3 regions of the Homoserinimonas sp. A520 genome follow, and region 3 is predicted to be linked to each of the others. Evidence: predicted binding sites of a transcription regulator. Region 3 holds the regulator's gene; each other region holds the start of a gene.
The links. Region 3 encodes LexA, which represses DNA repair genes until DNA is damaged. Its sites were predicted from a motif close to TCGAACANNTGTTCGA; they were not measured.
Positions count from the first base shown of each region.

Region 1: a site for LexA is predicted at 3,145-3,160, ahead of uvrA (excinuclease ABC subunit UvrA). Genes of this name have one in related genera too.
Region 2: a site for LexA is predicted at 3,889-3,904, ahead of ACX3PH_RS08265 (DUF6504 family protein). Genes of this name have one in related genera too.

Region 1 covers NZ_JBTMWX010000007.1:58,983-65,906, forward strand. The annotation lists gene ACX3PH_RS14485 (DUF4126 domain-containing protein) at 1-325, opposite strand, end outside; gene coaE (dephospho-CoA kinase) at 368-985, shown strand; gene uvrB (excinuclease ABC subunit UvrB) at 1,041-3,104, shown strand; gene uvrA (excinuclease ABC subunit UvrA) at 3,210-6,077, shown strand; gene uvrC (excinuclease ABC subunit UvrC) at 6,084-6,924, shown strand, end outside.
Region 2 covers NZ_JBTMWX010000002.1:764,848-771,771, forward strand. The annotation lists gene ACX3PH_RS08245 (DEAD/DEAH box helicase) at 1-1,163, shown strand, start outside; gene ACX3PH_RS08250 (hypothetical protein) at 1,181-1,729, shown strand; gene ACX3PH_RS08255 (hypothetical protein) at 1,828-2,277, shown strand; gene ACX3PH_RS08260 (hypothetical protein) at 2,339-3,091, opposite strand; gene ACX3PH_RS08265 (DUF6504 family protein) at 3,619-3,870, opposite strand; gene ACX3PH_RS08270 (SOS response-associated peptidase family protein) at 4,236-4,871, opposite strand; gene ACX3PH_RS08275 (hypothetical protein) at 4,935-5,324, opposite strand; gene ACX3PH_RS08280 (SMODS domain-containing nucleotidyltransferase) at 5,762-6,745, opposite strand; gene ACX3PH_RS08285 (SLATT domain-containing protein) at 6,630-6,924, opposite strand, start outside.
Region 3 covers NZ_JBTMWX010000003.1:67,958-74,881, reverse strand. The annotation lists gene ACX3PH_RS08985 (histidinol-phosphate transaminase) at 1-469, opposite strand, end outside; gene ACX3PH_RS08980 (LysM peptidoglycan-binding domain-containing protein) at 598-942, opposite strand; gene lexA (transcriptional repressor LexA) at 1,257-1,952, shown strand; gene hflX (GTPase HflX) at 1,930-3,462, opposite strand; gene ACX3PH_RS08965 (class I SAM-dependent methyltransferase) at 3,505-4,113, shown strand; gene dapF (diaminopimelate epimerase) at 4,152-5,030, opposite strand; gene miaA (tRNA (adenosine(37)-N6)-dimethylallyltransferase MiaA) at 5,035-5,997, opposite strand; gene miaB (tRNA (N6-isopentenyl adenosine(37)-C2)-methylthiotransferase MiaB) at 5,987-6,924, opposite strand, start outside.

The DNA.
Region 1 (6,924 bases), on a different contig from region 3:
ATTCGAAGAATGCGGCAGGATCCTGAACCGTCAGCGTCTCAGTGGTGGAGCCGGATCCGAAGGCGAGACCTCCCGCAGCGGGGCGAATCACCGTCTGCACCCAGTCGTTCACGCTGTCGACTATGGGTATCTTGTCGGCAAAGAACTCGATCACCAGCAGCGCGACGAGGATACCGAGAACCCATTCGTTCTCCAGCCATTGCCAGGCATCCGGCAGTTGGACGAACTCCAGGAACCGGCTCGCCAGCCCGATGGCGAGCAGCGGAATGTACGCGTTGACGCCGGCAGCAAGTGCCAGACCCGCTCCGGTCAGGAACTCAAGCATGCCAGTCGACCTCCTGCTCAGCGTGACAGTAGCATGGGCGGCGTGTATCTGATTGGTTTGACCGGCGGTATCGCCTCAGGCAAGACCGTTGTCGCCAAGAGGATGGCCGTGCATGGCGCCATTCACATCGATGCGGATGTGCTGGCCAGGCAGGTTGTCGAACCAGGGAGGCCGGCGCTGGCCCGGATTGCTGCGGAGTTCGGCTCCGAGGTCATCGCATCCGACGGCTCGCTGGATCGCGCAGCGCTCGGCTCGCTCGTGTTCGGCGACCCGGAGCGTCTCGCGAAACTCAACGCCATCACCCACCCCGCCGTCAGGGAACTCGCCGGCAAGCTGATCGCAGAAGCGGGCGAAGCCGATTCGGAAGCGATCGTCGTCTACGACGTTCCACTCCTGGTCGAGGCCTCCGTCGACAAGGCGCACCCCTTCGACCTCATCGTCGTGGTCCATGCCGACATCGATACCCGACTCGAACGACTGGAGACGCTTCGCGGACTGAGCCGCGATGAGGCAAAGCACCGGCTGAACTCCCAGGCAACCGACACAGACCGTCTCGCCATCGCCGATGTCGTCATCGACAGCAACGGCACCCTGGACGAGACGCTGGCACAGGCGGATGCCCTGTTCGAACGTGCCCGCCGAACCGCCCTTGCGCGCTGAGCGGCCGTCCACCCTGGTCGACGGCTTTGTCAGCGGTGCTGCCTAAACTGAAGTAATGCAACCGACCAGAGCCGTGCGCCCGTTCGAGGTCATCAGCGAGTACATTCCGTCCGGCGACCAGCCGGCCGCTATCGCCGAACTCGCCGCCAGGATCAACGCCGGGGAGACGGATGTCGTACTGCTCGGCGCAACCGGAACGGGCAAGTCGGCGACCACCGCCTGGCTCATCGAACAGGTGCAACGCCCCACCCTGGTGATGGCCCACAACAAGACCCTCGCCGCACAACTCGCGAACGAGTTCCGCGAACTTATGCCGAATAACGCCGTCGAGTACTTCGTCTCCTACTACGACTACTACCAGCCCGAGGCCTACGTACCCCAGACGGACACCTTCATCGAGAAGGACAGCTCGATCAACGCCGAGGTGGAGCGCCTGCGACACTCGACCACGAACTCCCTCCTCAGCCGGCGTGACGTCATCGTGGTGTCCACGGTGTCGTGCATCTACGGCCTCGGTAGCTCTGAACAATACCTGGACGCCATGATGGCGCTTCAGGTCGGCATGCGCATCAATCGCGAGGCGCTCATCCGCAAGTTCGTCTCCATGCAGTACCAACGCAACGATGTCGACTTCTCCCGCGGGAATTTCCGGGTGCGAGGCGACACCATCGAGATCATCCCGATGTACGAGGAACTCGCCATCCGCATCGAAATGTTCGGCGACGAGGTCGAGGCGCTGTACAGCCTGCATCCGCTCACCGGCGATGTCGTGAGGAAGCTGGATGCCGTCTCCGTGTTCCCCGGCTCGCACTACGTCGCCAGCCCGGACTCGATGCACCGCGCGATCGGCACCATCAAGGAGGAGCTGGCGGAGCGCCTCGGCGAGCTGGAGCGCGACGGCAAGCTCCTCGAGGCCCAGCGGCTCAGGATGCGCACCACCTTCGATCTCGAGATGATGGAGCAGATCGGTTTCTGCAGCGGCATCGAGAACTATTCGCGGCACATCGATGGGCGAGCGCCGGGGGAGGCCCCGCACTGCCTCATCGATTACTTCCCCGAGGACTTCCTGGTGGTGATCGACGAGTCGCACGTCACGGTGCCGCAGATCGGCGCCATGTACGAGGGCGACGCCTCCCGGAAGCGCACGTTGGTCGAGCACGGGTTCCGCCTGCCCAGTGCCCTCGACAACCGGCCGCTCAAGTTCTCGGAGTTCCTCGACCGGGTGGGGCAGAAGGTCTACCTGTCCGCTACACCCGGCCGCTACGAAATGGGCATCACTGACAGTGTGGTCGAGCAGATCATCCGCCCAACCGGCCTGGTCGACCCACAGATCGTCGTCAAGCCCAGCAAGGGCCAGATCGACGACCTGCTCGAGGAGATCCGCACGCGCACCGAACGCGACGAGCGCGTGCTGGTGACGACCCTGACCAAGAAGATGGCGGAGGAACTCACCGAGTTCCTGGGAGAGGCCGGCATTCGGGTTCGCTACCTCCACTCGGATGTCGACACCCTGCGCCGGGTTGAGCTGCTCACCGAGCTCCGGCAGGGCGTCTACGACGTCCTGGTCGGCATCAACCTGCTTCGGGAGGGCCTCGACCTTCCCGAAGTGTCGCTGGTGGCCATCCTCGACGCCGACAAGGAGGGTTTCCTCCGCTCATCGACGTCTCTCATCCAGACGATCGGCCGCGCCGCACGCAACGTCTCCGGAGCCGTCCACATGTACGCGGACGTGCTGACCGACTCGATGAAGATCGCCATCGAAGAGACAACCCGCCGACGGGAGAAGCAGGTCGCATACAACCTGGCCAACGGGATCGACCCGACACCGCTGCGCAAGAAAATCGCCGACATCACGGATGTTCTCGCGCGCGAGGGTGCGGACACCCAGGAACTCCTGTCCAACCGTGACGGGCGGAGGCGCTCACCCACTCCGAACCTGAGACGCGAGGGCCTCGCCGCCAGCGGGGCCAACGATCTGGAGACGATCATCCGAGACCTCAACGAGCAGATGCTGTCGGCAGCGGCCGAACTCAAGTTCGAGTTGGCCGCCCGCCTGCGCGACGAGGTTTCCGATCTCAAGAAGGAACTCCGCCAGATGGAGGCGGCTGGCCACATCTGACCCAGCCGTGCGGCGGTTTCGCTGCGTTGAGCGGATAGTATAGAACATGTGTTCGAAGCCGCCGCACCCGAAGTTGTCAGCCGAAGAGAACGTAGACTGAATCCAGTGACCATTTCCCCCGTTGACTCCGACGCGCGCCTCAGCGTTCGCGGTGCGAGAGTCCACAACCTCCGCAACGTCGACCTTGAAATACCCCGCGACTCGCTGGTCGTCTTCACCGGCCTGTCCGGCTCTGGCAAGTCGTCCCTCGCCTTCGACACCATTTTCGCGGAAGGGCAACGACGCTATGTCGAATCACTTTCCGCGTACGCCAGGCAGTTCCTGGGCCAGGTGGACCGGCCGGACGTCGACTTCATCGAGGGCCTGAGCCCCGCCGTCTCGATCGACCAGAAGTCCACCAACCGCAACCCACGCTCCACGGTGGGGACGATCACCGAGATCTACGACTACATGCGCCTGCTCTGGGCGCGCATCGGGGTGCCGCACTGCGCAGAATGCGGCGAGAGGATCTCGCGCCAGACCGTGCAACAGATCGCCGACCAGCTGATGACCCTCGAGGCCGGAACGCGGTACCAGATCGCCAGCCCGATGATCTCGCAGAAGAAAGGCGAGTTCGTCGACCTCTTCAAGGAGTTGGCGGCCAGTGGGTACTCCCGCGCCATCGTCGACGGCAAGCCGATCCAGCTGAGCGACCCGCCGATCCTCAAGAAGCAGCTCAAGCACGACATCTCGGTCATCGTCGACCGCCTGGTGGCAGCGGATGACGTACTCACCCGCCTCACCGACTCGCTCGAGACGGCATTACGCCTTACGGATGGCCTGGTTACCATCAACTTCATCGATGAGGAGGGCGACGCCGCGTGGCGCAGCTACTCCGAGAAGCTGTCGTGCCCGAACGGTCACCCCGTCCAGCTGACCGAGATCGAACCCAGGACGTTTTCGTTCAACGCACCGTTCGGCGCATGTCCGGAGTGCTCCGGGCTCGGCACCCGGATGTCGGTCGACTCTGACCTGCTGCTGGGCGACCCGGAGTTGTCGCTCGCAGAGGGTGTCATCCTGCCGTGGGCGCAATCCGGCAAGGGCCTGTACAACTACTTCCAGCGCCTCCTCGAGGGCCTGTCACGCGATCTCGGCTTCACGCTCTCCACGCCGTGGGGCAACCTGCCCGAGGATGTCCAGGAAGCGATCCTGAAGGGCAACAACTTCCAGGTCACCGTCAAGTGGAAGAACCGTTACGGGCGGGAGATGAAATACTCGACCGGTTTCGAAGGCGTCATCCCCTACATCGAGCGCAAGTACCTTGAAGCCGAGAGTGATTCCGCCCGGCAGCGGTACGCCAGCTACCTGCGAGAGATCCCGTGCCAGGTCTGCGATGGCAAGCGGCTGAAGCCAGAAGTGCTTGCGGTCACGGTCAACGACAAGAGCATTGCGGATGCCTGTGAGCTCAGTCTCACCGATGCCTTCACCTTCATGGAAGAACTGACCCTGACCGCCCGCGAGGAGCAGATCGCTGCGGCGGTACTTCGCGAGATCAGGGCGAGGCTGGAGTTCCTGCTCGAGGTCGGACTGAACTACCTGAACCTGGCGAGATCGGCCGGAACGCTGTCCGGTGGTGAGGCGCAGCGCATCCGCCTGGCCACCCAGATCGGCTCCGGCCTCACCGGCGTGCTGTACGTGCTCGATGAGCCGAGCATCGGCCTCCACCAGCGGGACAACCGCCGGCTGATCGAGACGCTGGTCAAGCTCAAGGGCCTCGGCAATACCCTCATCGTCGTCGAACATGACGAAGACACCATTCGAACCGCCGACTGGGTGGTGGACATCGGACCGGGCGCCGGTGAGCACGGCGGCATGGTCGTGCACTCGGGTTCCTACGACGAACTGCTGGCCAACACGGCATCCATCACCGGCGACTACCTCTCCGGCCGGCTGTCGATCGCAACCCCGGGGTCGCGGCGACCAGTGGACAAGGGCCGCCAGGTCACCGTGCAGGGTGCACGCGCCAACAACCTGAAGAACGTGACAGCCAGCTTCCCGCTCGGTACCCTGACCGCGGTGACCGGGGTCAGCGGTTCAGGCAAGTCCTCACTGATCAACGACGTCCTCTACAAGGTCCTCGCCAACCAGCTCAACGGTGCCAGGCAGGTCCCGGGCAAGCACAGCAGGGTCACCGGGCTCGACCAGCTCGACAAGGTCGTCCACGTCGACCAGGCGCCCATCGGCCGCACCCCGCGCTCGAACCCGGCGACCTATACGGGCGTCTTCGATCGCATCCGCAACCTGTTCGCCGAGACCATGGAGGCCAAGTCCCGCGGCTACCTCCCTGGTCGGTTCAGCTTCAACGTCAAGGGCGGCCGCTGCGAGAACTGTTCCGGCGACGGAACCATCAAGATCGAGATGAACTTCCTGCCGGACGTCTACGTCACCTGTGAAGTCTGCGGGGGAGCGCGCTACAACCGCGAAACGCTGGCGGTGCATTACAAGGGTAAGAACATCGCCGAGGTGCTCGACATGTCGATCACTGAGGCAGCGGAGTTCTTCCAGGCCATCAGCGCCATCCATCGCTACCTGCAAACCCTGGTCGACGTCGGACTCGGTTACGTGCGCCTCGGCCAGAGCGCCACGACGCTCTCCGGTGGTGAGGCCCAGCGGGTGAAGCTCGCGACCGAACTGCAGAAGCGGTCGAACGGCCGCAGCATCTACGTGCTCGACGAGCCGACCACCGGCCTCCATTTCGAGGATGTCCGGAAGCTCCTTCTGGTGCTGAACGGGCTGGTCGACAAGGGCAACACCGTGATCGTCATCGAGCACAACCTCGACGTGATCAAGTCGGCAGACTGGGTCATCGACCTGGGGCCGGAGGGTGGAGCAGGCGGTGGTGAGGTTGTGGCCATTGGAACGCCGGAGCAGGTTGCGCGCAACAAGAAGAGCCACACCGGCACCTTCCTCAAAGAAGTGCTGGCGGCCAAGTAGGCACCGATGGCCGACACCGTCAGTTATCGCCCGAAGGCGAGTGAAATTCCCACCAAACCGGGCGTGTACCGATTTCGGGACTCCAACCGTCGCGTGCTGTACGTGGGCAAGGCCAAGAACCTCCGGGCGCGCCTGAGCAACTACTTCGCCCCTCTGCAGAATCTTCACGAACGCACCAGGCGGATGGTGACAACGGCCAGTTCGGTCGAATGGACGGTGGTCGGCACCGAGTTCGAGGCCCTCCAGCTGGAGTTCACCTGGATCAAGGAGTTCAACCCGCCGTTCAACGTGCAGTTCAAGGACGACAAGTCCTACCCGTACCTGGCGATCACACTGGCGGATGACGTTCCGCGCGTCTTGGTGACCCGCAACAAGAAATTGCCGGGCGCCAGGTACTTCGGCCCGTACACCAAGGTGTGGGCGATCCGCGAAACCGTGGACCTCATGCTCAAGGCCTTCCCGATGCGCAGCTGCTCGGATGCGACCTACAAACGGGCGGAGCAGACCGGCCGCCCCTGCCTGCTGGGTGACATCGGCAAGTGTGCTGCACCGTGCGTCGGCCGCATCTCCAAAGAGGACCACAAGTCGATCGCCCTGGACTTCGCATCGTTCATGGCCGGCCAGGACACCCGTTATGTCGCAGAATTGGGCAGGCGGATGAAACAAGCGGCTGAGACCCAGGAATACGAGAATGCGGCGCGCTACCGCGACCAGCTGGCGGCACTCGAGACCGTGTTGTCGAAGAACACGATCGTGCTGGCCGACAACGTCGATGCCGACCTCTTCGGGATTGCCCACGATGAGCTGGCGGCCGCCGTCCAGTTGTTCAAGGTACGCGGCGGGCGCA
Region 2 (6,924 bases), on a different contig from region 3:
TCATGACGCCGAACAGTGGCGTGCCTCACGAGGTGTGGGACCTGTTCACTGAACTCCCCGCGGAGACGCTCCCTCGCAAGCACGCGAACCCGATCAAGCGGCTGACCTCGCTGGCGCACGCGCTTGCAGCGGACCGGCTGGTACCGGAAGCTGGCAAGATCGCTCACGAGCGGCTCCACGGCGTTCTAAACGGGCTTGCAGCCCAATACCCAAGCGAGCTGGAGAAGGCGAAGACGGACGTGCTCACCGTCGCAGGCGCGACCCTCCACGGCTCCGCACGTCACGGACTCCGACGGGACGACGCTTGGATGGAGGTCGCCGACGACCGTGCGATACAAGACTCATATCGCAATGGGGCGCGTACAATCACGCCGGATATCGCTCGGACATACATCGACCATCTCGCTGGGAACATTGACGACGAGGAAATGCTTCGCGACGCCCACGTCCGCGTAGCTGCGCTGGCGATGCTGCCGCAAACGCGGCCCGCGCTCGACGAGGCGGCCGACAAAATTTCGGCAGAATGGCTGAACCAGCATCGCGTCCCTATCAAGGCGCTGTCCGAGTCCCGCCAGAGCTTGTACGCCGAGATCACCGCCATGAGCACGGACCCGCAGCTGATCTCGATGGCACTACCGAGAAACCGGCAGGAGGAGATGAAGCGCTCCGTTGGCGAGTCGACGCAGCTGCTCGAGCGACGTCCGCTCCATCTGCTCGCGGATGAAAAGGGCATGTTTCCTGTCGGGAAGCTAAACCCCGATGAGATTCAAGTGCTGGACACGGAGATCTCGCACGGCGACATGCTCGCGTGGTACCGAAACCCAACCGGCGGGCGTGACTCCATGAGCATCGCCTACCAGGACCGCCATGGGGACTGGCGCACGCTGCGGCCTGACTTCTTATTCTTCGTCGACACCGAGTCCGGTGTGCGAGCGAGCATCGTCGACCCGCATGGCTCCTGGCTGCCTGACGCTGTTTGGAAACTTCACGGCATGGCTAGGTTCGCCGAGGTCTATGGCGACCGGTTCCACCGGATCGAGTCGATCTCGCGGATCGATGGCGAGCTCCGCGTGCTCGACTTCAAGCTCGCCGAGGTGAGAGCGAAGGTCCTTGCCGAGTCGGATGCCAGGTTCGCCTACGACCGCGCAGCGGTGGCTTACTGATTCGGAGGATCACGCACATGAATCCCGCGCTCAATCCCGTCGACTGGTTCTTCGCGGCCGAGCCCGCAATCAAGATCAGCGTTCTTGCGCTTGGCTGGTCGCTGGTCACTTCAGCTATCGCTTTTGGTGGACTCATTACGGCGATCCGCTCACTCAACGCGACGAGGCGCCAAGAAGCTCGTCGTCAACCTAAGGTCGTGATCACGTACCTGGAGAGCTCGTCGGTCACGACGGACCTCGGCACCGAGTACACCTTTCGCGTAAGAGCGAAGAACCCAACCGACGCTAGTAATGCGATCACATCCGGTGAGCTGGAAATCCGGTACATGGTTGACGCCAGCCTCGTCTCGCTGCGTCTCCATAGCCTTGACGCCGACGGTGCGCTCAACCTCCCCGCGACCATCGCTGCGGGGACGAGTCTCGAAGGAGATGTCAGGTTCTTCGCTGCGGTGGGGCTCCTCGAAGGGCGGAGGCCGCGAGACTTCGTGGCTATCTTCACCGACACGTTCGAGAACAAAAGCGAGATACCTGTTGAGATAGTTAATGCCAGGACGCCCACCTCATGAGAGTGCAGCGATCCCCACGAGATCGGGTAGTACCGGCCACCAGTTCCGCAGCCATCGCCAACGTTGACACGGCCGGTGGAAGGCTGATTCCAGTAATCATGGTCGATGCGACGGGCCACCCCGAAATCACAGAGCTCATCCGTGCACACGCACACACACCCGCCGGTGACTGCAAATCGCAATGGGCGACCGCGCTTGGAAGCTCGGACGTCGTGCGCCTCCAACTCGAGTTCGAGCGACCGGTGGCTACCGAGTTCCTAATCGGGTTCGAGCTCCCCAAGTTCGCGGGTGCCATCGACAACATCCTTCGAGCGAGAAGCATGTACTTACTTGAGGGCGACGTCGATTCAACGTTCACGAGCACCGACGGTCAGCCACGTATTCTCGTGGAGCTTCCGTCAACGGGATTCGAGGCGGCCTGGCAGCGGATCTTCCGCAAATCTGTCGCGAACATGTTCCGCGAAGAGGGCCAGGGCCGAGGAGCGTCAAGAGCGCTCGCGGATAGATTCATCGCTGAATGGCGCTCCCAGACGACCTTCGACCTATGAGAGCGGACCGGTTCGGCGGTTCCCCAGATGGACTGGATCGAATCCAGGCAGAAATTCCCTTCTAGGTTCCTTCGCACCCCGGTAACGAGCGCACGGGTAGCGCGTCATCCGGTAGTGCGTCGGCGCCAATGACACGCCAATCCTCTCCGAGGACCCCGTGAAACCCGAACAGGCAGATGATGCTCACCCAGCGGTTGATCGCGTCCGCGACCGCACCGCGTAGAACTAACTCAAACGAATCGAAGTCATCGCCGTCGAGTGCACGTTTATAGAGGTCCGAGAGCGCCTTGTCGCTGTCGATCGCTGCTCGCTCTACTTCTTCCCACATGTCGCGCGACGATCGGGACTTAACCTCGCCACCTCGGATCTGGTCCAAGTGGTGATAGCGACCGGCGTCCGCGTAGTTCCTGAGCGCTTGGATCGCAGCAGTCCAGACTGGATCGTTGTCCAGAGTGCAGATCCACGAATCTAGAAGCCGTTTGTGCTCCCAGTCGCCCTCGGCCACGGCCTCTCGGAGGGTGTCACGCAGCCGGGCGTCCATCTCGTCGAGCGCGTGACCCCAACCATCTCGCGTGAAACCCATATTCTTGGGCCACCCTTCGCCACGGGACACGGCCGCAGTTCCGAGCGCGAGCTTCATCAAACGCTCTACACCGATCGAATAGGTGGCAAGCACAGCGTCGAGGTCGCGCTCCAGCGTTCCTTCTTGCCGAAGAAGGCGGTCGGCCGAGGCAAGGACACGGCGAGCAGAGGTGACCTCTGGGAGTAGCCCAGTGAACCACTGTTGACTGGTGAAACCTGATCCCTCGCGCATGGTTCGAGCCTATCGGCGGGCTGTCAACCGGGGTGTACCCAATCGAGCAGGTCGAGAATCCGCCGAATATGTGTCAATCAGGGTCCGGCCGCCATCCCATTTGACAGAGTTGACGGAGGGCCTTCGAGAGGATCACCGGAGCGCGCCGCGTCACTGTGGATAACTCGAACAGGTCGAGATCGAGGCCCGATAGCATCGGCCCATGCTCAGACCAGTAGACAACAATGAGTCCCCCGAGTTACCCGATACCGACTTCGAGTTCCTGGCAGACAGTGAGGTGAATGATACTGACGGTTTGCGGACCGTCTTGCACGACCGGGAAAATTTGACGACTGCCTCATCGATTAGAAGGAGCGAATAGCGTCCACCAATTCGCCAAGCGCCATGCCGTCCGCTGCTCGTAAGCCAGTTTGAGGCATTTTTTGCGCGGGCTCAGGAGTGCGAAATTCGCGGTGCGAGCTGCTTTAGGACGTATTTTCTGAGCCTGCGGATTGGGGCCTCCGGACTCGGACGTCGCATCCACGCACCTACACGTAGACCCGCACGAGCGTCCATCCACCACCGTTCTGTCGAATGTCGAACATGCGAGTTGTCCCATCTTCGGTTGTGCCCTGAAATCGCCATCCGACGATTCCGGCTGGCGGGTGAGTGACCCAATAGAACTCATCCTCGAGCGGCGTGGGGCGGTCGCTGACCCGAAATCGTTTGCCGTTCCAAACGAGTCGATCAGGGGTGCCGTCGGTGAGCCAGACGGCCACGGTGTCGGTGGTTGCGATCATTCTTGACTCCTCAAACATTCGAACATACATTCGAGAGTTAACGAGCATACGACCAACCTCGCGACACGCCAAAGGATGATTTCTTACTATGCGGCACTCTCGTCAGGATGCGCTCGACACGGCCGCTCGAAGAGCACGAACGTCGGAGCCGAAGTGGCATCCAATCATGGCCGCGAGGGAGCCTGAGCCGGGCGTTTGGTACATGGTCGACTCGATGGAGAAGTGCTACGGGATTATCCGGATCATTCGAAAGGGTGACGAGATCGGATATCGGGTAGTGACCTGGGCATCTGCACGGGCCGATCGTCAGCTGATCGGCTACTACCGGACGCTCAGGGGCGCAGCGTCAGCAGCGCACACGAACCTCATAAGCCAGGCAAGTCCAGGGTCGCATCCCCGCGGCCTTGGCGGGTAGGTTTCGTCAGGTCCGGTCCCGTGCTCGATGCAGCTCGCACCATTTCATTGACCTCTTGGCCGGCGGCGATCGCTGCTTCAATCAGCTCTCGACTTCCGCCCTGGCCCGGGTCAAGCCACTCACCGTAGAAGCTCTCCGGGATGAGCAGCGGCATCCGGTCGTGAAGGTGAGCCAGATCGGAGCGTGCGGGCTGCATGACCAGCGAATAGCACGTGACAGGACTTCCCCCCGCTGGCGTGCCGCCCCTCGTCACGGCAGCCATAAAGAACAGCTCGGAGGTCGCGAAGTCAAACCACTGCATTGACGGCTTCTGCTTCTCCCACCACTCGGTGGCCGGCACCAGAACACGCCCGTTGGCTGTGCCGGGTTGTTCCTTCAACCTCTCCGACTTGGTGTTGATTGTCGGCCACTTCACGGGCTCGCCCTTGGCCAAGTAGCCCCACCAACCAAGCTCAAGACGCGCACCATCTCCGGCGTCACGCACAATCGGATTCAGGTTCCGGAGGTTCCTCCCGGTAGGCCGCACCGGCTTGCGCTCGTTCCTCTTGACCCACTCTTGAAGGCTGCGAAGTGACTCCTCGTCCATCAAACGGGTCAGGGTCTTGTAGTCACCTTCACGCGGATCCAGACCATACGACGCACACATGGTCTAGACCCCATCCACGGTCACGGTTCGCACATAGTCCCAGGAGTCGCTGCGGGACTCGCCCGAGCCCTCGGGCACGTACGGACTCTCCACGCGAGGGTGACTTGACGGTGCGAGTTCGTGCAGCGCGGCAGCAATCTGGAAGACAGCGCTGCTGGCCTCTTTGGGCTCAAGAGCAGACTCCGTGCGACCCCACCTGATCTGTGCTGGAAGTAGAATCTCGGCCCAGTGGTCGCGTACGTAGCTTTCGCGCAACTGGTCGAGCATGTGCGCCGGGACTGTCACGCGACAGGAGCACCCCGTTGCTGAGAGTTCTGCGGACAGCGTGTCGACCAACTCAGCAACACGATCGGAGACGTAATACTCTGCGTCCGGGGTGCCAAAGATTCTCATGGACGCACTCTAACGCTGCGAACCGACACCTGCACCGCGACGAATTGATCTCGGCAGAGGCTTGAATAATCGGGTAGCGCCGATGATTCCAGACGGCTGCCCTCGTCTCCATCGTGAGCTCGTCCAAGTGATGAACAAGGCCGATGATGGCGAAGCTGGATCTCAGAATCTAAACAACTGAACCATGTCGCCTTCCGACCTCGTCTCCATATGGGCGGAGTCGGTGAGATATGTGCCAGTGATGCCTCAGGTGATTGTCGCGTTTGAGGTAGGTGAGTGCGAAGTCTTTACGGGCGGGCCCTACGGGCACCACACGTGCACACGCAGCGCGGAACCCAGTGTTCGAGAGGGAGTGTTCACCGAGCCTCCCCATACGGCACGAGGCGCGCAGCGAGTTTCGCGATGATGACTGACCGGGCGACCACGCCGCAGGGGCGTCAGTAGAACTGCGACGGGAAGGTCGTACCGACGAAGACGTAGGCGAGCTTCGTGAACGCTGCCGACCGTCTGCCGGCCTTCTCTAGCTCGATGGCATCCGCAACGCGCTTTGCATCGGCGGCTAGCATCGCCACGGCAGTCGAGCGGTAGGACTCCGTTGATGCCGCACGGAACCGACCCGTGAGCCCGGTGGGGTCGTTCATGTCAGCCAGCCCGTTGTTGGCGAGGCCGCGGATCAAGTAAGCAAAGTCGAGGTAGGGAATGAACGACGACTCTCCCGCCATTCGTTGCGAGGCTCGCATCTCCAGATAGAACGACGAGACCTTCACGCCGCTCGGATTGGCGTACTTCCAGCTCTTCATCAGCCGAGCAAGGCCCTTTGCGCCGCCGGAGGGGGATCGGTTCACGTCCGTTACATACGAGAGATGCGCGGACGGTGCGGTCTCCATCCACCCGCCGCCCGGAGCGGGAATGCTGTAGACGACGTGGTCGCCGCTCGCGCGCAAATAGTAGCCGGGAATGACCTCCCAACGCTCGGCGCCGCTCGCGAAGTTCACGACAACAGCGGGACGGCTGACGCGCACTGGTGTCAGCGGAAACGACTGCGCAAGAGTACTTCGCACGCGTTCGAGCGCGGTGTCGGAGCTTGCAGGTCGACCTCCGCCGAGGCTCACGAGGACATCAACGTCCGAGTGCCCTCGTACCGCTGTTCCGTGACGGAACGACCCTGTTTCTCGTAGTCCGAAGTTCTCCAGTTGCGAGAGTGATTTCTCGATGGATGCGCGGTGCTGAGCGGCGGCTGACCGCTCGCCATCCGTCGGTACCTTCCTTGACAGCAGAGCCTCGAACGCAGTCGCAATCGTCCGCTCAGGCATTGGTGGCAAGCTCGTCGAAAGTCGCCGTCTGCCCGCCGGCCTTGATGTTGCGCCCTGCCTTCCGGTGAGCCCGAGGGGAGATGGGCTCGGCGGACCTGTTCTGCTCATCCATCCGCTCCGTCAGGCCTTGCAGGATGGCTCGACCTTCCTCGATGTCCATCCACGGGGTGTCGACCAAACGCGCCCGGCGGGCAGCATTCTGGATCTCAAGGTAGGCGTTTGCGGCGGCCGTCGCCGCCGTCGCGCGTTGAGAGGCATTCACGACTGTAAGCACTGCGCCCCCGGCA
Region 3 (6,924 bases):
CGGGCCGGTGCTCCTCGATGGAAGCGACGGCGAGGGCCGGTGAAATCTCGAAGTCGGCTGCACGCTCGACGGCGATCCACCTGGTGTCGGTTCCGGCGGCAATGATCGAGTGCATCGAATAGGTGGGCGGGAAACCCAGGACACTGCGACCCGGCCCGCCGAACGCCTGGAGGAGCTGCTGGAGAACCTCGTTCGACCCGTTCGCCGCCCAGATGTTGTCGCGGGTCAGGCCGTGGCCGAGGTATCCGGCAAGGCTGTCCCGCAGGGCAGTGAACTCGCGATCGGGATAGCGGTTGATGCCGAGCACTGCGCCGGCCAGGGCCGTGACGATGTCGTGAGCGACCGCCTCAGGAATCGCGTGGGTGTTCTCGTTGACGTTGAGAGCCGTACGAACGGCCTTCTGCGGTGCACCGTACGGCCGCAGGCCGCGGAGGTTGTCGCGGATGGGGAGATCATCAAGGGAAGCCACCCTGCCATGTTAACTGTGGCCGGGAGCGCCTTTCGTCGTGCCGGGTCGGGCGGCTCGTCAGTGGCACGTACTCAGCGGTACGTACTCAGCGGTACATGCTCAGCGGTACATGCTCAGCAGTACGTAGCTCAGCGGTACTGGTTCGGCAGCGCCAATTGCTGCCCGGGGAAGATTTCCGCACTCTCCAGCGCGTTCACTCGCAGCAGCTGGGCAACCACTTCGCGAATATCCTCGCCCGGCGCCACCTCTTCCGCGAGTTGCCAGAGCGACTGGCCTGCCTCCACAGTGACGTAGGTCGTCGACCCCTCTTCCATGGTCGCGGTCGCCATCCCACCGTTCAGCGCGAAGGCGAGAGCGGCGAGGACGAGAGGCGTCGCCGCAAGCGTGGTGAGCACGGTGCGCCCCCTGCGGGTCAACCGCAGCCGGGAAACCGGAGTGGCGCGGGTCGTGCCGGCGTGGAGGGTGTCGCTCATCATCGTGGCCTTCCTGTTACGCATTCGGGTAGCTGTTACGCGTTCGGGTGCTGTTACACATTCGGTGGAGCGGGGCTGAACTTCGGCATCCGGTGCTCGGCCGGGAGCACCGGATGCGAAGCTGTGTTCCGAACATACATTCGATTTCTCCCACTTTCAAGCCCCAGTTTCGATATCTGACCAAAGAACCCGCCGACACACTCGAACAAACCTTTGCTTATCCGCCAGATCGCGGATACAGTTTCGATTGTCTGAACACCACACAAGCAGCAGCCACTGACATTCAGATCGAACCGTCGACAGAGGAGCCCCAGATGGACGACAGCACACCCCGCGCAGTACCGGCCCCCCGGGGAACGACCCGTCGTCGAAAGAGCCTGAGCGAGAAGCAGAAGGCCATCCTCGAGTTCATCCAGCGAGCAGTGGCCGGACGGGGATATCCGCCGAGCATGCGTGAGATCGGCGACGCCGTCGGTCTGTCCTCCCTGTCGAGCGTGACCCACCAGTTGAACCAGCTGGAACTGAGCGGCTACCTTCGCCGGGATCCCAATCGGCCCAGGGCGCTCGAAGTGCTGATCGACCTTCCCGGCCGCGACGCGGGCGCCGTCGAGTCAGATCACCCCACGCCGATCGGTGACGCCGCCATGGTGCCACTCGTCGGCCGCATCGCTGCCGGCATCCCGATCACGGCTGAACAGCAGATCGAAGAAGTCTTTCCGCTGCCACGGCAGCTGGTCGGCAAGGGCGATCTGTTCATGCTCAAGGTCGTCGGAGACTCCATGATCGACGCCGCCATCTGCGACGGTGACTGGGTCGTCGTACGCCAGCAGAAGACCGCAGAGAACGGCGACATCGTTGCCGCCATGCTCGATGACGAAGCCACCGTCAAGGTGTTCCGTCAGCGCGACGGGCACACCTGGCTGCTGCCGCGCAACAGTGCTTTCGAGCCGATCGTCGGCGACTATGCCGAGGTGCTCGGCAAGGTCGTTACGGTGCTGCGGTCCCTGTAGCCGAGACGGTGAACTCGCGCAGCAGCGAGGCGTCGGCCGCGTTCACGAGCACCCGAACCCGGGTACCGGCTTCCTCGTAGTCCGTCGACAGGACGACAGCGCGATCATGCATTGACGACACCACGTCGCCGCGTTCGTACGGCACGAGGAGCGTCAGCTCGATGGACGGGGATGGTAGTTCTTCGCCGATCCGCTCGAGGAGTTCATCGATACCCTCGCCGGTGCGCGCCGAGACGAATACCGCACGCGGTTCCAGCCCGCGCAGCAGCAGCCGCTGGTCGTCGTCAGCCAGGTCGCTCTTGTTGAAGGCGACGATCTCCGGGATGTGACGTGCGCCGACCTCCCCGATGACATCACGCACGGTCGCCAGCTGGCTCGCCGGGTCGGGGTGCGAGGCGTCGACAACGTGCACGATCACATCAGCATCTCCCACCTCTTCCAGCGTGGAGCGGAACGCCTCGACCAATTGGTGCGGAAGGTTTCGAACGAAACCGACCGTGTCGGTGAGGGTGTAGCCGCGTCCGTCCGCGGTCGTGTTCCGGCGAACGGCAGTGTCCAGGGTGGCGAACAACGCGTTCTCCACCAGCGCCCCCGCGCTGGTGATCCGGTTCAGCAGCGAAGACTTGCCGGCGTTGGTGTAGCCGGTGATGGCGACCGACGGAACCTCGTGGCGGTTGCGGTTGGCGCGTTTGGCCTCCCGCGCAGGAGCGAACCCCTTGATCTGCTTCCTCAGGCGCGCCATGCGGGTGTGGATGCGACGACGGTCGAGCTCGATCTTGGTCTCACCTGGACCACGGCTGCCCATTCCCGCCCCGGCACCACCCACCTGGCCACCGGCCTGCCTGGACATCGATTCACCCCAGCCGCGCAGGCGGGGAAGCAGGTACTCGAGTTGGGCCAGTTCGACCTGCGCCTTGCCCTCCCGGCTCTTCGCGTGCTGGCTGAAGATGTCGAGGATGACTGCAGTCCGATCGATCACCTTGACCCTGATGACGTCTTCGAGCGCACGCCGCTGGCTGGGTGCCAGTTCACCGTCAACGATCACCGTGTCAGCACCGACGGCCGCCACGACATCGCGAAGCTCGATCGCTTTGCCTTTACCGAAGAACGTGCTCGGGTCGGGGGTCGCGCGCTTCTGCAGCAACCCGTCGAGCACGACCGCGCCGGCCGTCTCGGCAAGCGCGAAGAGTTCCCGCATCGAGTTCTCGGCCTCCTGCGCGTTGCCCTGCGAGTAGATCCCGATAAGCACGACTTTTTCCAGGCGGAGTTGCCGGTACTCGACTTCGGTGACGTCTTCCAGCTCAGTGGACAGGCCGGCGACGCGACGCAGCGCCTGGCGGTCCTCCCGGTCGAATTGGTCGCCATCGGCAGAAAATGGCTCCGCTTCGGCATCCGCCTGCAACGCCTGGGCGCCGGAGGTGAAAATGGCGTAACCGGACGAGCGCGAACCCGCGTGGGCAAGCACCCGGTCGATCACATCCTGACTCTCGTCTGGTTCTACTTCAGTCATCGGGTTAACCCTAGCTCCTGGTATTTCGATAAGTTTGCCTTCATGTCCAATGAGCATTACTTCTCCTCCACCCCGGAGAGTGAGCTCAAGCTCCGCCACATTTCGGTCGTCCTCGCTGGGCGGCCGGTTGAGGTGACGACGGCCGGGGGAATCTTCTCGCCGGAGCGAATCGATGCCGGTACCCAGGTGTTGCTGGCCAACACCCCGCCCCCGCCACCCGGCGGAGACCTGCTGGATCTCGGCTGCGGCTGGGGCCCCATTTCGTTGAGCCTGGCCATCGACTCGCCACGCGCCACGGTGTGGGCGGTTGACGTGAATGAGCGGGCACTGGACCTGGTGCGCCGCAACGCCGAGAAGCTCGGCCTCACCAACGTCAACGCTGTACGGCCCGAGGATGTTCCCGCCGACATCGGGTTCATGTCGATCCGCTCCAACCCGCCGATTCGAGTGGGCAAAGCCGAACTGCACAAGATGTTGAGCTTCTGGCTCCCCCGGCTGGAGGTTGAAGCGGACGCCTGGCTGGTGGTGCAGCGCAACCTCGGCTCGGACTCGCTGCAGCGCTGGCTGGAAGGCGCCCTTCCGGAGGGTTTCCCGGTGTCGCGGGCGGCGACGCACAAGGGATATCGAGTGCTGAAGGTGCGACGGCGCTGAAAGCCGCTTGCCGGGCGCTTTGACAGGCTCGGTGACCGTCAGGCGAGGCTGAGGTCGCCCTCATAGACGAGCACGGCCGGACCGCTCAACGAGACGTGCTCGCCGTCTTCGGCAGCCCACATCCGCACGCCGAGGGTGCCTCCCGGTACGTGCACCTTCCACTGGTTGGGCGCCCCGCTGCCCGCCCAATGGCGGGTGGCCAGCGCTGCGGCAGCCGCCCCGGTGCCGCACGAAAGGGTCTCCCCGCTCCCGCGCTCATGCACCCGCATGGTGATCGTGCCGACGCCGTCCTTCACCATCGGGTCAGCCGGGACGACGAACTCGACGTTCGCCCCCTCGGCTGGTTCCGGGTCGAGTTTGGGAATGTAGGAAAGGTCGGCGGATGCCAGCTCCTCCTCACTGGACAAGGCCACCACCACGTGGGGGTTGCCGACGTTGATGCCGAGCCCAGGGCGGGCGACACTGAGGTTCCTGGCACGCACCAGGGCATCCCCGCCGTCAAGGGACCAGCGCCCCAGGTCGACCTGGAAGCCTTTCAGGTTGCGCTGCAGGTCGCGAACTCCCCCGCGAGTGCCGATCGACAACGTGTCGGTCGGATCGAGCTCGACCAGCCCGTTCTCGACCAGGTATTGGGCGTAGACACGGATGCCGTTTCCGCACATCTCAGACGGTGTTCCGTCTGCGTTGTGGTAGTCCATGAACCATTCGGCGGTATCGTCTTCGGCCAGGGAGGCCTCACCCTCCGGGAGGCTTCGTGACCGTACCGCCCGGATCACCCCGTCGGCTCCGACCCCGAAGTGGCGATCGGCGATGGCAGCCAGCTGGGCCGGCGTGAGGTTCAGTTCCCCGTCCGGGTCGCTGAACAGCACGAAGTCGTTGCCGGTGCCGTGGCCCTTGGTGAAGTGGATGTCTGGCATGCGCCTAAGGATACTGGTGGGTGGGGGCAGCGACGGCGGCGAAGGCCTGCTCGACGCGTGCCGGGTCATCATGTTCCAGCCAGGTCGTGTTCGGGTATCGCTTGAACCAGCTCACCTGGCGGCGCGCGTATTTGCGGGTCAGGGCGGCCGTCTGCTCGATCGCCTCGGTTTCGCTCATTCCACCGGCGAGCTGTTCCATGGCCTGGGCGTACCCGATTGCCCGCCTCGCGGTGATCCCGCGTTCCAGTCCGAGCGGGATGAGGCCTTCGACTTCGTCGAGCAGGCCGGCGTCCCACATGTGCCGCACCCGCGCATCCAGCCGTGCCACCAATTCCGGTCGCGGTGCGCTCAGCCCCAGCACGATGGTGTTCGGGTGCCAATGTGCGTTCTCGTCCGGCAGGCCGGAACCGAATGGCTCGCCGGTCAGCTCGATCACCTCGATGGCGCGGACGATCCGCCGGCCGTTGTGCGGCCCGATGGCCTCTGCCGCCTGCGGGTCCAGGGTGCGGAGTCTCTGGTAGAGCATGCCGGGTCCGTGCTCCGCCAATTCGCTTTCCAGCCGAGCCCGCACGACCGAGTCGGTTCCCGGGAACTGGAAGTCGTAGATGACCGCCGAGACGTACAGCCCGGACCCTCCCACGAGGATCGGGGTATTCCCACGCTCGATCACGCGTGCAATGGCGGCACGGGCATCCGCCTGGTACCCGGCGACGCTCGCCTCCTCGGTGACGTCGAGCACGTCGAGGAGGTGGTGCGGGAATCCGCGGCGCTCGTCGAGCGGCAACTTGGCGGTGCCCACGTCCATTCCGCGGTACAGCTGCATCGCGTCGGCGTTGACGATCTCGGCCGTGCGCCCACTGGCCGCAAGGTGTTCGGCCAGGCCGAGGGAAAGCTCCGACTTGCCGGTGCCGGTTGCTCCGACGACGACAACGAGTGGAGTCGCGGGGTCCGGCTCCCTAACGCTCACCGTCGGCCGAGTCGTAGATCGGGGTTGTCGCCACGCGCAGGGTCGGAAGGCCGAGCGACACCCGCCCCGGAGTGGAACTCTGTGGCGATGCAGCCGGAACGGCGCAGGAGGCGGCCTGAGCGCGGTCCCAGGCGTCTCCGGCTGTGGTGCGGCGAGTGTGGAGCGATGTGCCGTCGACCGGGTCGGCGATGAGATAGAACGGCTTGGCATCCGTGACGGTCACCGTGACCACGTCGCCTGGCCGTGGGGCTGCGCTCCCGTCTGGCACGGAGAAATGCACCAGCCGGCTGTCTTCGGCACGCCCGCTCAGCCGGTGGGTTGCGGCATCCTTGCTGCCCTCGACCGAGACCATAACGTTGACGGTGGTGCCGACGAGCTTCTGATTCTCTTCCCAGGAGATGCGGTCCTGGAGGGCCACCAGCCGCTCGTAGCGTTCCTGGACGACGGCCTTCGGCACCTGGTCGGGCATGGTGGCGGCCGGGGTGCCCTCGCGGATGGAGTACTGGAAGGTGAAGGCGGAGGCGAACCGTGCCCGCTCGACGACGTTCAGGGTGTCCTGGAAGTCCTCCTCGGTCTCACCGGGGAAGCCGACGATGATGTCGGTGGAGATGGCCGCGTTCGGGATCTTCGCGCGGACGCGGTCCAGGATCCCCAGGAACCTGGTCGACCGATAGCTGCGGCGCATGGCCTTCAGCACGCGGTCGGAGCCAGATTGCAGCGGCATGTGCAGCTGCGGCATGACGGTGGGGGTTTCGGCCATCGCGTCGATCACGTCATCCGTGAAGGCTGCCGGGTGCGGGCTGGTGAAGCGGATTCGCTCGATGCCCTGGATCTGGCCGGCCGCGCGGAGGAGCTTGCTGAAAGCCTGGCGGTCTCCGAATTCGACGCCGTAGGAGTTGACGTTCTGCCCGAGGAGGGTGATTTCGA